DNA from 2 places in the Photobacterium sp. R1 genome. Region 1 is predicted to be linked to the other one. Evidence: predicted binding sites of a transcription regulator. Region 1 holds the regulator's gene; the other holds the start of a gene.
What was found. Region 1 encodes PurR, which represses purine synthesis genes. Its sites were predicted from a motif close to TNANGNAAACGTTTNCNTNA; they were not measured.
Positions count from the first base shown of each region.

Region 2: a site for PurR is predicted at 7,721-7,740, ahead of guaB (IMP dehydrogenase). Genes of this name have one in related genera too.

Region 1 is NZ_BAAHZP010000005.1:136,112-147,619, reverse strand. It holds gene ACYP03_RS10505 (hypothetical protein) at 1-452, shown strand, start outside; gene ACYP03_RS10500 (sodium-dependent transporter) at 838-2,319, shown strand; gene ACYP03_RS10495 (MetS family NSS transporter small subunit) at 2,322-2,420, shown strand; gene ACYP03_RS10490 (hypothetical protein) at 2,672-3,184, shown strand; gene panP (pyridoxal-dependent aspartate 1-decarboxylase PanP) at 3,309-4,976, shown strand; gene hutZ (heme utilization protein HutZ) at 5,053-5,598, opposite strand; gene hutX (heme utilization cystosolic carrier protein HutX) at 5,622-6,095, opposite strand; gene ACYP03_RS10470 (heme/hemin ABC transporter substrate-binding protein) at 6,425-7,261, shown strand; gene ACYP03_RS10465 (FecCD family ABC transporter permease) at 7,347-8,333, shown strand; gene ACYP03_RS10460 (heme ABC transporter ATP-binding protein) at 8,330-9,151, shown strand; gene purR (HTH-type transcriptional repressor PurR) at 9,497-10,507, shown strand; cyclic di-GMP riboswitch class I at 10,716-10,819, shown strand; gene ACYP03_RS10450 (TfoX/Sxy family DNA transformation protein) at 10,951-11,508, shown strand, end outside.
Region 2 is NZ_BAAHZP010000004.1:341,170-352,677, forward strand. It holds gene hisS (histidine--tRNA ligase) at 1-281, shown strand, start outside; gene ACYP03_RS09410 (YfgM family protein) at 295-906, shown strand; gene bamB (outer membrane protein assembly factor BamB) at 919-2,076, shown strand; gene der (ribosome biogenesis GTPase Der) at 2,228-3,733, shown strand; gene ACYP03_RS09425 (zinc ribbon domain-containing protein) at 4,145-4,396, shown strand; gene ACYP03_RS09430 (ABC transporter ATP-binding protein) at 4,561-6,168, shown strand; gene xseA (exodeoxyribonuclease VII large subunit) at 6,165-7,514, opposite strand; gene guaB (IMP dehydrogenase) at 7,806-9,269, shown strand; gene guaA (glutamine-hydrolyzing GMP synthase) at 9,396-10,973, shown strand; gene ACYP03_RS09450 (TetR/AcrR family transcriptional regulator) at 11,137-11,508, opposite strand, start outside.

The sequences.
Region 1 (11,508 bases):
ACCTTATTGGCATCACAATTGAAAGCGACTACGGAAAACAAAGAGATTTCAACGGCCGGATTGGCTTCACGACCCAACACCTGAAAACAAGCACCAAAAACTTCAGCGGCGACGACAGCTTTACCTTTTTTCATTTCCAGGCCAGCAGCCATTACCGCATCGTCTCAAAGCTGACCAGTTTTGTCGGCCTGAGCCTTGGCGGCACCCTGACGGATGCCAGCTGGTCAAACCAAGATGTTTTACTCTCTGGTGGCGGATTCTTCGGTTCCGACTTCTTTATTAACCCAAATATCAGAATTCGTTTGGAAGCTCGATGGCTGGCAAGTCGTGTTGATGGAAAAACAAGCACCCGGTGCAAGACCGACTCAGGCACGCAGGACTGTGAAATCAATATAGATAATGACTGGCTCAGCTTTTACCAGACCAATCTTGGGATCAGTTTTGTATTTTGAGTAAAAACACTAAAGATTATTGTGTATGAACTTGATAGTGACAATGTTGCAAAAGTCTAATTTTTGACTATTTGTTAGTCATAGGTACCAATTTGTTAAATAAAATAAAATACTCAATAAGAAGACGCGCATAGTTAAATCTTCTATACATTTCCTTAACATCTTACGATTCTCACAAAACGGAGGAAAATACCCACAATAAAGGCTGAGTAATGCCAATAGCACAAAAGTTACTGTCTATTGCGCTAGTAAGTATCAGTGGTTAATCTCAACTCAACTGCGTGGGGTTTCAATCCAAATTCTGCGCAACAGGAAGTAAATACTTAGAATAAAAAACTTAAATAGTGCTGTTTCATAGAGAATAGCAGTACATAAGGAGATACTTATGAAACGCGAACAATGGGGAACCCGAGCCGGTTTTATCCTGGCTGCTGTGGGTTCTGCTATCGGGTTGGGGAATATCTGGCGTTTCCCATATATGGCTTATGAGAATGGTGGTGGCGCATTTTTTATTCCTTACCTTTTCGCCATGCTGACCGCCGGGATTCCATTCATGATCATGGAATTCAGCCTGGGTCATAAACTGCGTGGTGCCGCGCCAAGGGCATTTGCCAAGCTGGGAGGCAAACTTGAGTGGCTGGGCTGGTTCCAGGTATTTATTGCCGCTGTCATTGCAGTTTACTACGTCGCTGTGATTGGCTGGGCCATTTCGTATATGGGCTTTGCCTTTACACAAAGCTGGGGAACTGACACCAATGCATTCTTCTTCAGTGAATACCTGAAACTGGGAGACAACTCACCAAGCAAACTGGGAAGTTTGCAACTGCATATTGCCATCCCAATGGTCATCGCATGGGGGATTGCTTTCGCTGCCATCTTTACCGGTGTGAAAGGCGGGATTGAGCGCGCCAGTAAAATCATGATGCCGCTGCTGTTCATCATGGTGCTGGCACTGATTGCGCGAGTCATTTTCCTTGAAGGTGCAATGGATGGTCTGAATTACCTGTTCCGTCCTGATTTCACCAAGATTCTGGACGCCAAAGTGTGGTCTGCTGCTTACGGACAGATCTTCTTTACCCTGAGTGTCGGCTTCGCCATCATGATTGCCTACTCCAGCTATCTGCCAGAGAAATCTGACATCAGTAACAACGCCTTTATGACCGTACTGATCAACTGCGGATTCTCTATGGTTGCGGGTATCCTGATCTTCTCCGTCCTGGGCTACATGGCTCAAGAACAGTCAAAACCACTGACTGAGGTTGTGTCTGCCGGTGTTGGTCTGGCATTTGTAACCATTCCTGCAGCAATTAACCTGCTGCCTGCACCATACATTCTCGGCCCAGTTTTCTTCTTGGCTTTGGTTGTGGCCGGTCTGAGTTCACACATCTCGATTCTGGAAGCTGTCACTTCTGCAGTCATCGACAAGATGAAATGGTCTCGTAAAAAAGCCTCTACCGTTGTCTGCGGACTGGGCTTCCTGATTTCAATGGCCTTTGCAACAAACGGTGGTTTGCTGCTGCTTGACCTGGTGGACTACTTCATTAATAACGTTGCCCTGCTGGCAAGCTGCCTGGTGGAGCTGCTGGTGATTGGCTGGCTGCTGAAAGTGTCTGATATCCGGGCTTACGTTAACAAGATTTCTGAGTTTTCTATTGGTATCTGGTTCGAAATCTGTATCCGTTTCATCAGCCCGATCATGCTGGCGATTATTCTGGGTAAAAACCTGTTGAACACAGTCGACCAGGGCTACGGCGGTTATGCAATGTCTGATCTGCTGATCCTGGGTTGGGGCCTGGTTGCAGCTATGTTCGTTGTTGCCGTTATCATCAATGTGAGCTCTAAACCACAAAACGGAAGTGAGGTGTAAGTATGACAGCTGGTGCTATTATCATGATGCTGTTTGGCCTGGGGATCACCTGGGGAGGCGCAGCCTACTGCATCTCCGTTGCCATGAAAAATAAAGCATAACCATGACAAGAGGCCTTCGGGCCTCTTTTTGTTTTACCCGCCTGCGGACCCGAACTTTTTGACACTTTTAACTTTAAGAACAAAGAATTGAGTCATGTTTCATACTCTTTACACTCGGGTCATGTTTCCTTGTAAGATTTCTTTCCTTTCGCTTGCTTCTGCCGCTACAATTTGACAAATAATCCTGATGTCACGGTACTTTATGTCAATTGTGCCGGTATGTATTACTAAAAATCATTCAAGGAAAAACCATGAAGTATTCAGCTCTTGCTCTTTCATTAGCCCTATTACCCGCTTCTGTACTCGCCGCCACAGAAAGTTGTGAAAGCGAGAAATACCACAAGTATGTTGATGCTTCTCTGAACTGGTATCAAAACCTTGTTCAGCTTGCCGTACAAAAAGATCCGAACCTGCAAGAGGTCGGTGACTGGTTTCTTGAAGGCAGAACGCATCACTTTGAACTGAAACGTGAGGCTGTAGACTGGTATCTGACCCATGATGAAAGCCATCTTGATTTGTCTCAGTCGATCGAATCGTGGCTGAAGCTGAGCCAGCAAGATATTAAAACGCTTTCAGAACAGAAAGGTGCTCTGGGAGATTACGCCAAAAAAGTTTTTGAAGATCGCCAGGGCGCACCTCATCCCAAAAATTACGAACTGCGCAGTGCATTTGCTGAGTTACTTACACACCCAGATGACATTGATAAGCCTCTGAAAGAATACAACCAACAAATGAGTGCTATTGCCTCGACTGAGTGTAAATAGTCGATTTTTCCTCACGCCGGGCGATCCTCGTCCGGTGTCGTTTTCGAATTTTCCCAAGACAATCACGCACATTTCCAGTACATTAGCTGGATTTGCCGACGTTAACTAAAAGTAACAATTCATTATGGCAGTGGAAAACAGACAAGCTGAAGCATCTCTTGAGACCCTGCACCGTATCTTTACCGTGCCAGAAGCGCCCGATTCGACTCTGGGCCGGATCGAAAAAGAGATCTCCGAAAACCTCAATGCCTTTTTGCAAACGCACATTGCTGCGCAGGAAAAGCCGCTGACAGAAATTGAAAAGGATTTTTCCTCCGCCTCAGTGCCGGAAAAGCCCTGCTTTGTATCAGATCACACGCATTTTCTGCTGAATAAACTAGTTGCACAGTCTGTGCATACTTCAGCACCAACCTTCATCGGTCACATGACGTCGGCACTGCCCTACTTCCTGATGCCACTCTCTAAGATCATGATTGGTCTGAACCAGAATTTGGTGAAAATCGAAACCTCCAAAGCATTTACACCACTAGAGCGTCAGGTATTAGGTATCCTCCATAACCTGATTTATGGTGAAACCGATGCCTTCTATCAACGCTGGATGCACAGTGCTGAACACTCTTTAGGTGCCTTTTGTTCAGGTGGAACCATCGCAAACATCACAGCGTTATGGGTTGCCCGCAATAATTTGCTGAAACCTGATGGCGATTTCAGAGGTGTTGCGCAGGAAGGTTTGTTCCGGGCCATGAAACATTACGGTTATGATGACCTGGCAATTCTGGTTTCAGAACGCGGCCATTATTCGCTGAAAAAGGCGGCCGATGTTCTGGGTATTGGCCGGGAATGTCTGGTGGCGATCAAAACCGACGAGAACAACAAAATTTGCACCGATGATCTGAAAGCCAAAATCGAATCTCTGAAAGCCAGAAATATCAAACCATTTGCGATTATTGGCGTTGCCGGCACAACAGAAACCGGTAATATCGATCCGTTAGACGAACTGGCTGATATTGCGCTGGCGCACAACTGTCATTTTCACGTTGATGCTGCCTGGGGTGGCGCCACGTTGATGTCAAACAAATACCGGACGCTCCTGAAAGGAATTGAACGCGCCGACTCTGTCACCATTGACGCTCACAAACAATTGTACATCCCTATGGGTGCAGGCATGGTGATTTTCAAAAATCCGGCCCTGATGTCCGCGATTGAACATCATGCTGAATACATTCTCCGGAAAGGTTCCAAAGACCTCGGCAGCCACACGCTGGAAGGTTCCCGAAGCGGTATGGCAATGTTGCTGTTTGCCAGCCTGAATATCATCAGCCGTCAGGGTTACGAACTGTTAATTAATAACAGCATTGAAAAAGCCTGTTACTTTGCTGAGCTCATTCTGGCCGATGCCGATTTTGAACTAATTTCGGAACCGGAACTTTGCCTGCTGACCTACAGGTATGTGCCTCAGGAAACCCAGAAAGCACTGGCAATTGCGAATGACGAAGACAAACAGGCCATTCATGAGGCGCTGAACGATTTAACTCAGTACATTCAAAAACGTCAGCGCGAATCCGGAAAATCATTTGTCTCTCGGACCCGCCTCATGCCCGAACAGTGGGACCGACGCATCACCACAGTCTTCCGCGTCGTGCTGGCCAATCCGCTGACGACGGCGGATATCCTGAAAGATGTTCTGGAAGAACAAAAACAACTGGCTCAAACCAGCCTGCAAAGCCTGCCGAAAGTCAGAGCGATCACAGCCCGGATTCTGGCTCAGTCATCTGAAGAGATCCGCGATTAAATCTGCGTGCTGACAGGAAGCAAACATAAAAAACCGGACATTTGAATGCCCGGTTTTTTTATTACTTCAGAACGAATTAAGCGGATTTCACATCCTGGTCCTCATTCATCCGTCGGTGACCTTCTGTCAGATGAACAAAATCGACCAGGTCATCTCCTGACACCTGGAAAGCCTGACCAAAACCTTTCACGAACAACCCTTGTGTCGGCTCCAGACGGAACAGATTAAAATCTTCCAGCCCACTCAGCCCATCCACAATCTCACCAAACCGGACTTTCAGTGCTTCAATACCAGCCTGCCAGCGCTCAGTGTGACGTTCAACCAACACCACATCCGCTTCAAATGTTAGTCTCATCCGTGCAAAAATGGCTTTTGATTCTGCTTCATCTTCGATCATCATCAGCGAAACCTGAGGGTTTTCAAGCAGGTTACGCGCATGACGAGCAATTCGGGAAATCAGAATATAGTAACCATCTTCAAGAAGAGCGAATGGCGCATAACTGACATTCGGCTTGCCGTCTGCATCGACCGTTGCCAATTGCAGTGTCTGGCAAGTTTCACGAAATTCCTGGATCTGTGGGCCCAGACGATTTTGCAGTCGTTCTTGTTTCTCTTGGCTCATGACGCATCTACTCCAACAAAAGCTTATCCAACAAAAGCTTGCTTTAATGCATTAAACTTCTCGACCTGCTGAGGGATGAGCTGACGTTTCTCATCACGGCCAAGATAAATCTTAAAAATACATTCACCGTTTTCAGCCAAAAAACCAATGAAGTAACTTTCATTTCCGCGCATCGGTTTACTCACCAATACGACATCTGATACCCGGTCCAGTTTCAGATGACCATGCATCTCACCTGGTTTTCCCATCAAATTGTAAAAACCGCGGGCTTCTTTACCTTTCGGAAATGGCGCCTTCACTTCAAAGATAGACCCCATTGAATGCACAATTGTCGTCATCACGCCCCACTCCGGAAGCATTTCCAGAATTGACTGTGCGTGATTTCCGCTGATTCGCGTGACAAGTTCATCAGGTAACGCCATGATGATCTCGCCTTCCGTCACTTCCAGTGTTTCAGCCATCAATACCGCATGCAGATTTGGATTTTCTTCCAGCATAGTGCCGACTTTCGTTTTCAATTCCGCAAGACTGAATTTTTCAAACACGCGCTGCGCTCCTTCCTGATCCATCACTTTCTATAGTGATGAATGAGAATTAATCTTATTTCATGAAATGATAAGGAGAGATTTGCTCTTTTGCAAATGATAATTGATATTATTTGAAAGCCATGGATAATATGCTCAAGCGATAATAATTATCACTTCCTATAATGCAATAACTTGTTTGGGAAGGCGAAGACTGTCTTTTCTACGCAATGAATATTGTTCGTTTTAGTTCATCCGGTGATAACACTGGAATTTCCCAAAATAAAAAACAAGGAGTTATCATGAGACGAGCGGCACTTTCTGCTGTTTTTCTTCTGACTGCCGCGACTGCCTGGGCAGGCGATCGACTGATTAGTGCGGGTTCAGGCATTACTGAGCTCGTTTATGCGATGGGGGCAGAAGATCAACTTGTCGCTGTTGATATAACCAGCAAGTCCTATGTTCATGATGACATACCAAAGTTGGGATATCATCGGCAGCTCTCTGCCGAAAGTATCATTGCCCTTGCCCCTGATCACCTTTTGGGCTCCGAAGAAATGGGCCCGGAGTCAGCACTCTCTCTGTTACGTCAGGCCGGCATTCAGGTCGATATTCTGAACTCAGGTGAAACCATTGCTGATCTGATGCAACGGATTCAACAAGTCGGTCAGCTGACCGGAAAAACACAAAACGCAGAAGCGTTAGCCGCTGAGGTTCAGCATCGGATTTCTGTGATTGAGCAGCGGCTTGCAAACCAGAAAAGCAGAAAACGTATCCTGTTTCTGACCATTCACGGCGGAAGAGCACCAATGGTCGGTGGCAGCAACACAACAGCAAATACCCTGATTCAGCTCGCAGGCGGTTTAAATCCAGCCGCGATCCAAATTGATGCTTACAAGCCACTGTCATCCGAAGCAATGGTTGAAATGCAACCCGATGTGATCCTGCTCAGCACGCATACCAGTCAGTCAATTGGCGGCAAAGATGGCTTGCTGAAAACACTGCCGCTGCTTGCGGCAACACCTGCCGGCCAAAACAAAGCCATTATCACAGTGGATGGTACCGCACTCATCGGCGGGTTAAACCTCAAAACTCTCGAAGAAGCAGCGCGGCTGAATCAGACACTGTATGGCCAGTAAACTTATGACAACAACTTTGAACCGCAGCCGTACCTTTACCAGACAGCGTTTGCCAGTCACTGCCTTACTGCCCGCCGTTTTTGCCATGCTGTTACTTGCCATTGCCTCTTCCATCGTTGTCGGCCCCATGTCAATCAGTTACGCCGATGTCTGGCTGTCACTGCTTCCGGGACAGGATCATGTCGCACCGCACATTGCGCTCATCATTCAGCAAGTCCGTTTACCACGCACACTGCTGTGTATCGCGATTGGTGCAGTTCTGGCGCTCTGTGGCACAGTCATGCAGGGACTGTTTCGGAACCCGCTGGCCGATCCGGGCATTATCGGAGTCGCTGGCGGTGCAAGCCTTGGTGCCGCTTCGGCGATTGTTCTGTTCAGCTCAATGGCAGCATCTTTTCCATTACTTTTAACGCTGGGGACAGTACCGGTTTTTGCTTTTCTGGGTGGCGCCCTGACAACCTGGATCGTATACGCCCTTGGCACAGATAAGACCGGCACTTCCGTGACGGTGATGCTGCTGGCAGGTGTTGCAATCAGTGCACTCTCAGGTGCGGCACTGGGACTGCTGAATTTCTTTGCGGACGATCAGGCGCTGCGCGACCTGTCACTCTGGTCCATGGGTTCTCTGGCGGGTGCTACCTGGCCGGGCATCACGCTGGCATTTTCTGCCCTGGCGTTCCTGTTCTGGCAATTTGATCGCAGATCCAATGCACTCAACGCTTTATTACTGGGCGAAGCAGAAGCAAAACATCTCGGCATTCAGGTCCAGTCTTTAAAACGATTGCTGATTTTATTTTGCGCGGCTGGTGTGGGTGTCGCTGTCTCCTTATCCGGCGTGATTGGCTTCGTCGGTCTGATTGTGCCGCATCTCGGCCGTATGCTGGCTGGCCCGAATCACAAAACATTATTGCCACTCTCGGCTTTACTGGGGGCACTTATCTTGCTGGTTGCCGACATGCTGGCCCGTGTTATTGCCGCACCAGCCGAACTGCCGGTCGGTATCATCACCGCTTTACTGGGAGCCCCGTTCTTTATTGCTCTGCTACTGAAACAAAAAGGCCGTTTACAATGATTCATCATATCGTTCGCCCTCTTCGCCCCCGGCACGAAAAACAGCAATCACCGGTGCTTTCAGCCGAGGGTTTATCACTGCAACTTGGCGGTAAAACGTTACTGGATCAGCTGAACATCAGTTTCCGCAGCGGAGAGTTAACAGCTTTACTCGGCCCGAATGGTGCCGGTAAAAGTACTTTACTCAAAGTGCTTTGCGGTGAAATCAGTGCCAAAGGCAATGTGTACTATTTTGGTCAAAAGCACAGCGACTGGCAGCCATCCCTGCTGGCCAAACACTTGGGTGTACTCCCTCAGCACAGCAGCCTGTCTTTTGGTTTTACTGCGCAGGAGGTCGTTGAACTTGGCTGTATGCCACTTGGTTTGAAGCGCACAGATTGTCTCCGAATTACCCGGGAATGCATGACGGCTGTTGGGATCTGTCACCTGAGCCAGCGTCAGTACCCCACCCTCTCAGGCGGCGAGAAACAACGTGTTCATTTTGCCCGTGTACTGGCTCAGCTCAGCAATGCGGAAGACCAGTGCATTTTAATGCTGGACGAACCGACCTCAGCTTTAGACCTTGCCCATCAGCACAGTTGCCTGAAACTGGCAAAAGATATGGCCCGTAAAGGAGCCGCCGTCATCCTGGTCATTCATGACCTCAATCTTGCAGCTGAATACGCAGACAGACTGGTATTGCTGAATAAGGGGAAGATACAAGCAGACGGTGATGCCTGGCATACCCTGACCACTGAGAATATCAGTTCCGTTTATGGTTCCCCGGTGATCATCGAATCTCACCCCCGCGGGCACTTTCCGATCGTCCTTTCAGCCTGAACCTCCTGCAAGGGCATCGCTGAGCCGTTGCCCTTGCACAGTACTTACAATGTAAAGACTGAAACAACTTTCAAGTTGCCAGTATTCTTGAGCTGCATCAAGATTCCCCCCACATTTCAAGAGAAACGTTGCACTGTGCGTGAGTCCTTGTAGAATGTGAGCGCAAGCGATTAACCGATGAAATAAATAGCAATAGAAAGTCAGACTTCATATCGGTGTAAGGTATTGTTACCACTCGGCCTGAGCCACTCATTTCCCGCCGCTATCCTCGCAGAGAAGCGGCGTTTTAGCGTCTGGCAAATATGAAAAGACCCTGTTCAGGGCCTGAAGACTAGAAGAACAATTATGGCAACCATTAAAGATGTTGCACGTATGGCAGGTGTATCTACTACCACAGTCTCACACGTGATCAACAAAACCCGCTTTGTAGCGGAAGCAACACAGAAAAAAGTGTTGGCGGCAGTTGAAGAATTGAACTACGCGCCAAGCGCCGTCGCGCGCAGCCTGAAATGTAATACAACCAGCACCATCGGCATGCTGGTGACAAAATCGACCAACCCATTCTTTGCCGAATTGGTGCATGGCGTTGAAGAGTACTGCTATAAATCCGGTTATACGCTGATTTTATGCAACACCGAAGGTAATCTGGCCAAACAGAAGGATTACCTGCGCATGCTTTCTGAAAAGCGTGTGGATGGTCTGCTGGTGATGTGTTCTGATCTGGATGATCAACTGCTGGAACAGTTAGAGCGACAGCCTGATCTGCCCATGGTTATCATGGACTGGGGTCCTGCACGCCCAAAAACAGATAATATTCAGGATAATGCAGAACTTGGTGGTTATCTTGCCACTCGTCATTTTATTGACAATGGACACACTAAAATTGGTTGTCTTTCCGGCCAGAAAGATAAATCTACCTGCCGTGAGCGGCTGAAAGGTTTCCATAAAGCCATGAGCGAAGCTGGTCTGACGGTCAATGAAAACTGGATCATTGAAGGTGATTTCGAATGTGAATCTGCCGTAGATGCAGCCAATGCTTTTATTGCCATGAAAGAGCGTCCAACTGCTATTTTCTGCTTCAATGACATTATGGCAATGGCCTTAATCAGTACATTTGAACAAGCAGGGATCAATGTACCAAATGATATTTCAATTATTGGTTATGACAATATTGATCTGGCCCCGTACTTTTCACCACCTCTGACAACAATCCACCAGCCAAAACGCCGTTTAGGCAAGACTGCTGTGGAAATCCTGATGGAACGCGTGAAAGATAAAAACCATGAATTTCAGACTTTTGAGATCAATCCTGAGCTCGTGGTTCGCCGTTCCGTCAAAAAAATAACACATCCATAAAAAACGATATTAACCTACATATATTGATAAACAGCCGATATAAACACCCATATCGGCTATGTTTATATGGAATATTACTACGCTACAGAGGAATTGATGGGATAATCAGTTAGTTTCTGTAAAATTTATACGATTTTTATTGCGAAGAGTATCACAATTTTTTGTGCGATCGATATCAAATTTGTCTTATTGATATATGATTAAACAGTCACGAACAAGGCAAACCATCTGAAAGGATGGGACGCAAAGCTTCCGGCCTAAAAGCAATGACTTAGTGATAAAGTTATTACTCATGGTAGCGGGGTTGCCGATGGATGAAGTGAAGTTTATGGGACACTTTTGTCATTCTTATGACAAAAGACTCATAATCTTATGCACAATTGAATCCTCGCTCCGTTGTTTGGTGACTTCTTTTGTTGAAATTTCTAACCGAGAAAAGAAGCATGGACAAACCACTACTGAAAGATTCAATTCGTTTATTTGAGAAATTTGGCCAGATTAAATCTCGCTCAATGTTTGGCGGTTTTGGCATTTTCGCAGGTGAAACGATGTTTGCTCTAGTTGTTAGCGACAAGCTGCATCTGCGCGCTAACGCGAAAAATGAAGAAACCTTTAAACAAGCTGGCCTCAAACCGTACGTTTATCAAAAACGCGGTTTTCCTGTCGTCACAAAACACTATGCCATTCCGGAAAACTGGTGGGAAACCCCAGAAGTCATTCTGGAGCACGCTGAAGTTTCTCTTAATGCAGCACAGGCTGACAAAGAGAAAAAAATGCAGGCTAGCCCTAACCGCATTAAAGATCTGCCAAATCTTCGCCTTGCCAATGAGCGTATGCTCAAGAAAGCAGGCATCAACTCTGTAGATCAGCTGTTTGAAGTTGGTGCTATCGGTGCTTTTCAGGCGCTGCAGGAATCTCATCACGAGTCATTGAGTCTGGATTTGCTTTGGGCGTTAGAAGGCGCAGTCAGTGGAAAACACTGGTCTGTGATTACCCCACAA
Region 2 (11,508 bases), on a different contig from region 1:
TGTATGTGGTCACGGCTGGTGAAGGCACGCTGATGGCGGGTATGAAGCTGGCAGAAACCCTGCGTGAAGCCGTACCGGGTCTTCGCGTGATGAATCACTTTGGCGGCGGTAACTTCAAGAAGCAGTTCAAGCGTGCAGATAATGTCGGCGCGGCTGTCGCACTGGTACTGGGCGAGAACGAAATTGCTGAAGGTACTGTTGTGGTGAAAGACCTTCGTGGCGGCGAGCAGCTGACTTTGCTTCAGGCAGAGGTTGCGACCAAGCTGGCAGAATTGATTTAAGAGAGGACAGGACGTGGACGTCAATACCACTGAAGAGCAACAGATTGAAATCATTAAGGCATGGATCAAGGAAAACGGCAAAGCCGTGGTTCTTGGCGCCGTATTAGGTCTGGGTGGCCTTTACGGATGGCGTTATTATCAGGCTGAAGTGCAGGCTGCGAAAGAGCAGGCCTCTGAAGCCTATACTCAGACAGTGCAGGCACTGAACAGTGGTAATGACGGCGCGGTGAGTCAGGCGCAAACTTTCATTCATGATTATGAGAGCACTCAGTACGCTGTCCTGGCAGCTTTGCAGTTGGCGAAAGTACAGATTGACCAAGGTGATCTGGATGCGGCCGCTGAACAGCTGAACTGGGCGATCAGCCATACGGATGATATCGCTTTGTTACCTGTTGCACATACACGTCTGGCTCGTATTCTGGCAGCTCAGAAGTCTTATGATGAGGCGCTGGCTGAACTGGATAAAGTGAAAGCAGAAAGCTGGAAAGGTAAAGTTGCTGAACTGCGCGGTGATATTTTGCTGCAAAAAGGTGACAAGTCTGCAGCCCGTGAAGCTTACCTCAGCGCGAATGAACTGGGTGCTTCTCCGGCTTTGCAAATCAAACTTGACGATTTGGCCCAGTAAAGGCGGCAGACCATGCGCAAGCTATTGAAGCAAGCCGTAGCCCTGGCGGTCACTCTGAGTGTTTTGAGCGGCTGTGCCAGCGAAGAAGAAGCGGTGCAAATGGCTCCGTTACCTGCTGTTGAAAACCAGTTCAAGCCCGTTCAGGATTGGGCTCGTAATATCGGCGAAGGTGTACAGCATTTCTATTCCCGTCTGGCACCTGTAACCGGCTACGGCAAACTGTATGTTGCCAGCCGGGATGGGTTGGTTGAAGCACTGGATCCGAGTACGGGGAAACAGATCTGGGAACATCAGGTTCACGCTGAAGAGAATGCGAAGCTCTCTGGTGGCCTATCGGTGGCTTACAATAAAGTTTTCATCGGCAGCGAAAATGCAGAAGTGATTGCTCTGGATGCGGAAACCGGTGAAGAAGTCTGGCGGGTTGATGTCGACGGCGAAGTGCTGGCGAAACCTTTGGCTGATGAAGGCATGGTGATGGTCAATACCAGCCGTGGCATTCTTCAGGCAATGGATGCCCAGACGGGTGTGACCAAATGGCAAATCAGCAGTGATGTTCCTACATTAACTCTGCGCGGTGACAGTGCCCCGGTCTCGATTTCCGGCGGTGTTTTCTGGGGACAGGCCAATGGTCGTCTTGCGGGGGCTTTCATCCGTAATGGTCAGCTGATCTGGCAACAGCCGGTTGGCCAGCCTCAGGGTGCGACGGAAATTGATCGTCTGGTTGATGTGGATGCAGCGCCTGTTGTTGAGGGCGATCGACTCTATACCGCAGGATATAACGGAAATCTGGTAGCCATTGATCTTCGCAGCGGTCAGCAGGTGTGGAAACGTAATTATTCCTCAGCGACTGATTTTGTGATTGATTCAGGCGTGCTGTTTCTGGTGACTGCGGATGACCACCTGGTTGCCGTTGATATCCGCAGCGGGACTGAGCTATGGCAGAATACAGATCTGGCTCACCGCATTCTCAGTGCACCGTCGGTGATTAACGGGAAACTGGTGGTTGGCGACAGCCTCGGATACCTGCACTGGCTGGATCCCCGCAGTGGTGAATTTGTTGCTCAGCAACAAACGGATGGCAGCGGGATTAGCGTTCCGCCGCTGGCACTGGCCGATGGCTATCTGGTGGTAACCAGAGAAGGCAAACTGAGCAAAATGCATTTGCCTTAGTCACAGCTGCATTCTGTGATAAGATTAACGCTTCGGCTCCTGTTTGTTTTTGCATCAGGGGCCGTTGTTATTCTACCCGTGACGTCGTGATTGTCGTTTGAGACAAACATGGCTGCATTAAGATGATGAAAAATATAGAGGTAAACTCATTATGATTCCTGTAGTTGCCCTTGTCGGGCGCCCGAATGTGGGTAAATCGACGTTGTTTAACCGTCTTACTCGCACCCGGGATGCGCTGGTCGCTGACTTTCCTGGCCTAACCAGGGATCGTAAGTACGGTCGAGCTGAGCTCGAAGAGAACGAATTTATTGTCATCGACACCGGCGGTATCGACGGTTCAGAAGAAGGCGTTGAAACCAAAATGGCCGAGCAGTCGCTGCTGGCGATTGAAGAAGCAGACGTTGTACTGTTTCTGGTGGATGGCCGTGCTGGTCTGACGGCGGCTGATGAAGCCATTGCCAAGCACCTGCGCAGCCGACAGAAACCAACGTTTCTGGTGGTGAACAAGATTGACGGCATTGATGCCGACAGTGCCTGTGCAGACTTCTGGCAACTGGGTGTTGATGAAATGCACCAGATTGCCGCGGCGCAGAACCGTGGTGTGACTGCGCTGATGGAACGTGCACTGGCTCCGTTCGTGGAAGCATGGAAAGCAGAGCATGCCGAAGATGAAGAGTTCGTTGATATTGAGTCACTGGACTCTGTTGAAGCGATCGAAAAAGCGAACCTGACGGAAGAAGATGCTGAGGCAGCTTACAAACGTCTGCAGGAACAGCCAATCAAGCTGGCAATTATCGGTCGTCCGAATGTGGGTAAGTCGACCCTGACGAACCGGATCCTGGGTGAAGAACGGGTGGTCGTGTATGACATGCCGGGAACCACACGTGACTCCATCTATATCCCAATGGAGCGTGACGGCCAGGACTACGTGCTGATTGATACTGCAGGTGTACGTCGCCGGAAGAATATGAACGAGGCTGTTGAAAAATTCTCGGTGATTCAGACGCTGAAAGCCGTTGAAGATGCCAACGTTGTCCTGCTGGTCATTGATGCCCGTGAAAATATTTCTGATCAGGATCTGAGCCTGTTGGGCTTTGCCCTGAATGCCGGTCGTTCGCTGGTGATTGCAGTGAACAAATGGGATGGTCTGGATAATGAAGTGAAAGAGCGAGTGAAGTCTGAGCTGGACCGCCGTCTGGGCTTTGTTGACTTTGCCCGGATCCACTTTATTTCGGCGCTGCACGGAACTGGCGTTGGTCATCTGTATGAATCCGTTCAGGAAGCTTACCAGTCTGCGACCAAGCGTATCAGTACTTCGCTGCTGACCCGGATTATGCAAATGGCGCAGGATGATCACCAACCGCCAATGATTCGTGGCCGTCGTGTGAAGCTGAAATATGCGCACGCCGGTGGTTATAACCCGCCAATCGTTGTCATTCATGGTAACCAGGTTAATGATCTTCCGGGCTCTTACAAACGTTACCTGATGAACTATTACCGTAAGACACTGGAAATGATGGGGACACCAATCCGCATTCAGTTCCAGAACAGTGATAACCCATATGGTAACGTGAAGCGTCAGAAACTGACGGTTTCTCAGGAGCGTCAGCGTAAACGACTGACGACAGCCCTGAAGAACAGGGAAAACAATCAGTAAACCAGAAAAACCCGGCCTTTGAGCCGGGTTTTTTGATCCTGACAGCCAAGAGATGATCTTATGAACGGAATTTTCGGATCGTGGCCGGAGATTATCCTGTTGAGCAATCGTATTTTTGATCACCAGGCTGTGGGGCTAAACACCTGTAAACACGGGAACATCATTCAGATTACTGATCACATTTTAGTTTTTAATCATTCTGGATCTTTATGAAATATTTGGTAAGCTCAGAGTTTTATTCTGCCCAAAATCCAAATGCAGAACATGTAACTTATGCTTTCGGGAAGTGTATTGATAAATGTTCTTTTAGGGGGTGATCGCTGATCAGTCCGGACTTTGTCGTTGATCATGTCTTAGATGTCGATCCCTGCTAATGTGGACTGAACGTCATTTCTGTGTAAGGTTCCCGCCATGTCATCATCGTTGTGCCCTGTTTGTCAGCTGAATCTGGACTGGCAGCAAGGAAATTATTATTGCCCGCATTGCAAGCGCGAAGTGGTCAAACATGCCCGTTGTCCGGACTGTGAGCAGTCATTGGAACAACTGAATGCCTGCGGAGCCGCCAGCTATTTTTGTCCTCAGTGCAATGCGCTGAAATCGAAATCCCGTGCCCGGATTACTTTTAGTTTTTCAGAGAATCACCCGGCAGAAAAGTTGCCCTGAATCGTTTTAGTCAGCCGAAAATCGATCTGAACTTGGTTTTCGTAAAATTTTTGTATCTTGACCATACTCAGCGGTAGTCAACAATCTTCTTTCGATATACTCTTATTTGACAATAATTCTCATTATTATTTATGGAAGAAAGAAGTAAGGATGCAGGTATGAAGATGCAGAAGTCATTGCTGTCAGTCGAAGCGCTGTCCGTGGCATTCACGATGGAGAGCGGTATTGTGGATGCGGTGAAGCAGGTCAGTTTCAGTCTTGAAAAAGGCCAGACTCTGGCGCTGGTTGGTGAATCCGGATCGGGGAAATCGGTGACTTCCAGTGCGGTAATGGGGTTGTTGCCGAAAAATGGCAGGGTCGATCCGACCAGCAAGATCTGGTTTCAGGGCACAGAGCTGCTGGCTTTACCTGAAAAAGTACTTCGGGGCTTTCGGGGCGGTAAAATCGCCATGATCTTTCAGGAGCCAATGACATCGCTCAATCCATACATGCCGGTGGGGGAGCAGGTGGCTGAAGCAATTCGCTGCCACCGGGATGTTTCGTCGAAAGAGGCCATGGAAGAAACGCTGGCCCTGTTCAAGCGGGTTCATCTGCCGGAGCCACACAAGCGGCTTCGTCATTATCCGCATGAATTCTCAGGTGGTCAGTTGCAACGGATCATGATTGCGATGGCGCTGGCGAATAAGCCGGATCTGCTGATTGCCGATGAGCCGACCACTGCGCTGGATGTCACCGTACAGGCTGAGGTGCTGTCGCTGCTGAAGGAAATTCAGGCTGAAATGGGTATGGCAATCCTGTTTATTACCCATGATCTGGGTGTCGTCCGACACTTTGCCGATGATGTGGTGGTCATGTGCCAGGGTGAAGTTGTGGAAACCGGAACGGTTGAGAAAGTCTTCCATCATCCGGAGCATCCTTACACCCGGATGCTGCTGGACGCCGAACCTAAGCCGAGAGAGCATGCAGAGAAAGCCGGCGAACCCGTGATTCTTCAGGCGGATGATGTCAAAGTCAGTTATGTGCTGAAATCGAACTGGATGGGACAGCCGACCGAGTACCTCGAAGCGGTGAAGGGGATCAGCCTGACATTGCGGCAGGGCGAAACGGTGGGGATTGTCGGTGAATCCGGTTCCGGTAAATCCACCTTAGGCCGCGCGCTGATGCAGTTGCTGCCTTCAACCGGCAATATCTCTTTTGAAGGCAAGAACATGCGTCAGATGAGCGCATCAGAGCGATTTGAGCTGAAACGCCACATGCAGATGGTCTTCCAGGACCCTTATGGTTCGTTGTCGCCCCGCATGACGATTGGTGAGATTATCACTGAGCCGCTGACTGTCTTCACGAATATGTCCAAGTCGGAGCGGATGCAGAAAGCCCGTCAGGTCCTGCAGGAAGTACGTCTCGATCCGCACTGTATCAACCGTTATCCTCATGAGTTTTCCGGCGGCCAGCGTCAGCGGATTGCGATTGCCCGTGCGCTGATTTTCGAGCCGAAATTTATTTTGCTGGATGAGCCAACCTCAGCGCTGGACCGTTCGGTACAGCTGACAGTGCTGGATTTGCTGAAAGACATTCAGCGGCGTCATAACATCGGTTATCTGTTCATCAGCCATGATCTGGCCGTGGTTCGCGCCATCTCGGATCATGTGATGGTGATGCAGCGTGGAGAAGTGGTGGAGCAGGGGACGCCTGAGCAGATCTTTGACCATCCGCAGCAGGCGTATACACAGCGTTTGATCAGCGCGTGTATGCTCGTTGAAGACGCGGCTTAACCTGTCACGGTTGAGCGGATTTCTCCGTCGGCCAGTGTCGTTTGCAGGGTGTCTCCGGTTTTGACCTGAGCGGCGCTGCGGATGACCTGGCCGTTTTCATGCCGGGTGATGGAGTATCCGCGGGCTAAGGTTGCCAGCGGACTGACGGCATCGAGTTTTTCTGTTGCCATTGCCAGCTGGTGCCGTGCATTGACCAGCAGGCGATCCATCGCGTCCTGCAAACGGCGCTGATGGGTGGCAAGCTGAGAGCTCAGTTTTTCCAGTCGCTGAGCTGGTGAGTGAAGCGCCAGTTTGTACTCATTGCGATGGACGTGTTGCTGGCTGTCAGAGATCTGTTTGCGCATCGCTCTTTCAAGACGGCTGCGCAGTTCATCCAGACGCTGGCTCTGCTGATTCAACTGAACTTGCGGATGCTGGCGGTCGAGCCTGTGCTGCCAGCGTACCAGCTGACTTTGGCGTTGTGACAGATAGTGGCGCATTGCATGGCGCAGATGCTGCTGCCGCTGCGTGATTTTCTGCATTTGTACGCTGAGATCACGGCTGACCAGCTCGGCTGCAGCGGATGGTGTCGGAGCACGCATGTCCGCGACAAAATCGGCGATGGTGACATCGACCTCATGACCTACGGCACTGATAATCGGGATCTGGCTGGCCGCGATGGTTCGGGCAACAATCTCTTCGTTAAAGGCCCAGAGATCTTCCAGTGAACCGCCGCCCCGGCCAACAATCAGGACATCACATTCCTGGCGTGAATTCGCCCGGCCAATCGCCTGAGCAATGGAAATTGCGGCACCTTCGCCCTGCACCATCGTCGGGTAGATGACGACCGGCAAGCCGGGATCGCGGCGTTTGAGGACATTCAGAATGTCATGCAACGCAGCACCGGTTTTAGAGGTGATGATGCCGACGCGTTTCGGTTGTTCCGGCAGTGCTTTCTTTAAAGTCTGAGCAAACAGGCCTTCGCCAGCCAGCTGCATTTTCAGTTTTTCGAACTGCTGCTGCAGGCGGCCATCCCCTTCTGGCTGCATGCTTTCGATAATCAGCTGGTAATCACCACGCGGTTCGTACAATGACAGCCTTGCCTTGACCAGCACCTGATTTCCGTTGGCCGGGCGGAAAGTTACGCGCTGGTTATTGCCCCGGAACATGGCGCATTTCACCTGGGCCCGTGCGTCTTTGAGTGTGAAATACCAGTGTCCGGAAACTGGTGCAGAGAAGTTGGATAATTCTCCGATCAGCCAGACTACACCCATTTCATTTTCCAGTAACAGCCGGACCTGGGCGTTCAGGCTGGAAACCGTAAAGATACGCTGATTCTGGGATGAAGCGGTATTGTAAAGACTCACGACAAGGTAACCTGTGATTCAGGAAATGGATGTTGCAGCAGATGGTGCCCGAATTTGATAGCAGTATCAAATGAATGTCGCAGGAGGATGGCTGAAAAACCGACAGGCGCAATGAGGGCTGGAATTTCGGCCCGCAGCTTGGTCACTTAAACCGGAATATATTACGTATCAAGTTAAAAGTGTCAATTATTTTTTTTATTTTTTTTCTAGCCAAACGTTTGCTTGGTACGTATAATTCGTCCGCAATATTTTATCCCTTCTTTAAAACCTTACATGGTGTGAGATATTGCGATGTTACGTATCAAACAAGAAGCTTTGACCTTTGATGATGTCCTGCTGGTTCCGGCACACTCGACTGTACTTCCTAACACTGCGGATCTGCGCACCCGTCTGACCAAAACTATTTCGCTGAATATCCCGATGGTGTCTGCCTCTATGGATACAGTCACTGAAGGCCGTCTGGCGATTGCGTTGGCCCAGGAAGGGGGGATTGGCTTTATTCACAAGAATATGTCAATCGAACAACAGGCACGTGAAGTGCGCATGGTGAAGAAATTTGAAGCGGGTGTGGTTCAGGAGCCGGTAACGGTGAAACCTTACCAGACCATTGCTGATGTGAAGCGTCTGACCGAAGAAAACGGCTTTGCCGGTTACCCTGTGGTTGATGACAATCATGCGCTGGTGGGGATTATCACCGGCCGTGACGTTCGCTTCGTTACCGATCTGACTCAGACAGTCGAAAGCGTGATGACGCCGAAAGAGCGTCTGGCTTCTGTGAAGGAAGGGGCTTCCCGCGAAGAAGTTGAAGCAGTGATGCAAGCGCATCGCGTCGAAAAAGTACTGGTTGTGAACAGCAAGTTCCAGCTGAAAGGTATGATTACGGCTAAAGACTTCCAGAAAGCAGAGCGTAAGCCAAACGCCTGTAAAGATGAGCAGGGCCGTCTGCGAGTTGGTGCCGCGGTGGGTGCCGGTGCAGGCAACGAAGAGCGTGTGAAAGCGTTGGTTGAAGCCGGTGTGGATGTGCTGCTGATTGACTCATCTCACGGTCATTCTGAAGGTGTACTGCAGCGTATCCGTGAAACCCGTGCTGCTTTCCCTGAGCTGCCAATTGTTGGCGGTAACGTGGCGACAGCTGAAGGTGCCCGTGCCCTGATTGAAGCGGGTGTCAGTGCAGTGAAAGTCGGGATTGGCCCGGGCTCAATCTGTACCACACGTATTGTCACCGGTGTTGGTGTTCCGCAAATCACAGCCATTGCTGATGCTGCCGCAGTTGCAAATGAGTATGACATTCCGGTGATTGCCGACGGCGGTATCCGTTTCTCGGGCGATATGTGTAAAGCGATTGCAGCCGGTGCATCCTGTGTGATGGTGGGTTCTATGTTTGCCGGTACTGAAGAAGCACCGGGTGAAGTGGAACTGTATCAGGGCCGTGCATATAAATCTTACCGTGGCATGGGCTCTCTGGGTGCAATGTCTAAAGGTTCTTCTGACCGTTACTTCCAGACAGACAATGCAGCTGACAAGCTGGTTCCTGAAGGGATTGAAGGTCGTGTGGCTTATAAAGGTCACCTGAAAGAAATCGTGCACCAGCAAATGGGCGGCCTGCGTTCAAGCATGGGCCTAACCGGTTCTGCGACCATTGAAGACCTGCGCACCAAGGCTGAATTCGTACGTATTTCCGGCGCTGGTATGCAGGAATCACACGTTCACGATGTGACCATTACCAAAGAAGCTCCGAACTACCGTCTGGGCTGATATAGACAACGTTGAGACCGGTGACTTCAGTCGCCGGTCTTCGTCAACACCGACGAATTTTTCCGGAGCGGTACGCCGCTGGCTGATCGCTCCTTTTGATTGCAATAGATATTTGAGACTGCCTGAATGACCACAAATATTCATGATCAACGTATCCTCATTCTGGACTTCGGTTCCCAATACACCCAACTGATTGCCCGTCGTATCCGTGAAATCGGTGTGTACTGTGAGCTGTGGAGCTGGGATGTGGATGAGGCGGATATCCGCGATTTCAATCCGAACGGTATTATCCTGTCTGGCGGTCCGGAGAGTGTGGCGGCAGAAAACTCTCCGCGTGCACCACAATATGTTTTTGAAGCCGGTGTTCCGGTTCTGGGTGTATGCTACGGCATGCAAACGATGGCGGAACAACTGGGCGGTAAAGTTGCCGGTTCCGATCTGCGTGAGTTCGGTTATGCGCAGGTTGAAGTCATTGAACCAACGGCACTGCTGAAGAATATCGAAGATGCGGTTGCAGAAGACGGCAATGCGCTGCTGGACGTCTGGATGAGCCACGGTGACAAAGTGGTTGAAATTCCGGCTGACTTCGTGAAAGTCGCAGCCACTTCAACTTGCCCATACGCTGCTATGGCAAACGAAGCAAAACGTTTCTACGGTGTGCAGTTCCATCCGGAAGTGACCCACACGCGCCAGGGCCAGCGTCTGCTGGAAAACTTTGTGCTGAACATTTGTGGCTGTGAAAAACTGTGGACGCCTTCTTCCATCATTGACGATGCGATTGCCCGTATTAAAGAGCAGGTCGGTGATGACGAAGTGATTCTGGGCCTGTCCGGTGGTGTTGACTCTTCTGTTGTGGCGATGCTGATTCACCGCGCGATCGGCGACAAGCTGACCTGTGTGTTTGTCGACAATGGTCTGCTGCGTCTGAATGAAGGCGAGCAGGTCATGGAAATGTTCGGTGACCATTTTGGTCTGAACATTGTCCATGTGAATGCCGAAGAACGTTTCCTGTCTGCACTGGCTGGTGAAGCGGATCCGGAAGCCAAGCGCAAGATCATTGGTCACGTCTTTGTCGATGTTTTCGATGAAGAATCGAAGAAACTGAAAAACGCAAAATGGCTGGCACAGGGCACGATTTATCCGGATGTGATTGAATCGGCTGCATCAAAGACCGGTAAAGCGCACGTGATCAAGTCGCACCACAATGTGGGCGGTCTGCCTGAAGATATGGCGATGGGTCTGGTTGAGCCGCTGAAAGAGCTGTTCAAAGACGAAGTTCGTAAGATTGGTCTGGAACTGGGCCTGCCGTACAACATGCTGTACCGTCACCCGTTCCCGGGTCCGGGTCTGGGCGTGCGTGTTCTGGGCGAAGTGAAGAAAGATTACTGTGACCTGCTGCGTCGTGCGGATGCAATCTTCATTGAAGAGCTGCACAAAGCCGATCTGTACAACAAGGTTTCTCAGGCCTTCACCGTCTTCCTGCCAGTGCGTTCTGTGGGTGTGATGGGCGACGGTCGTAAGTACGACTGGGTTGTCTCTCTGCGTGCTGTCGAAACGATCGACTTCATGACTGCACATTGGGCACACCTGCCATATGACTTCCTGGGTCGGGTTTCGAACCGGATCATCAACGAAGTCGATGGCATTTCCCGTGTTGTGTATGACGTTTCCGGTAAGCCACCGGCAACCATTGAGTGGGAATAATTTTCCAACCGGAAACGTCTGGCACTAACAGGCACTAAATCATACTTAAGTCCGCGTAATTGCGGACTTTTTTGTTTTTATCTGGCGATATCGAAGTCTCAGTATTGTGATGAAACTTGAATATCATCATCGGAAGACACAGATGTGATTTTTGTTGTTGCGGTCAGCGCGTTTGCACCAGTCGAAGACACACAGAGGTCACGTCACGCGCATACGATTCATAATTTTCCGGGTTGAGCGCAATGGCTTCGTCAGTGGCGCCATGCACGCCGTGATAGATCATTAAGGCCGTGATGCGTGGTTGCTCCAATGTCCAGAGACCGGCTTGCATGCCTCCCTGTAGAATTCCTTCCAGTTGCGTCAGAAGAGCATTTCTCTCCGGATTGGTCCGATCATGGTGATGGGTATAAACGATGTCGTGCGTACGGTAGGTCTCGACGTACACCAGCACACTGGTGTAAATCCAGGTACATAAACGCTTCTGCCAGTCATCCGGTGCACAGGCTTCAACCGCTTCTGCCAGACGATTTAAAAA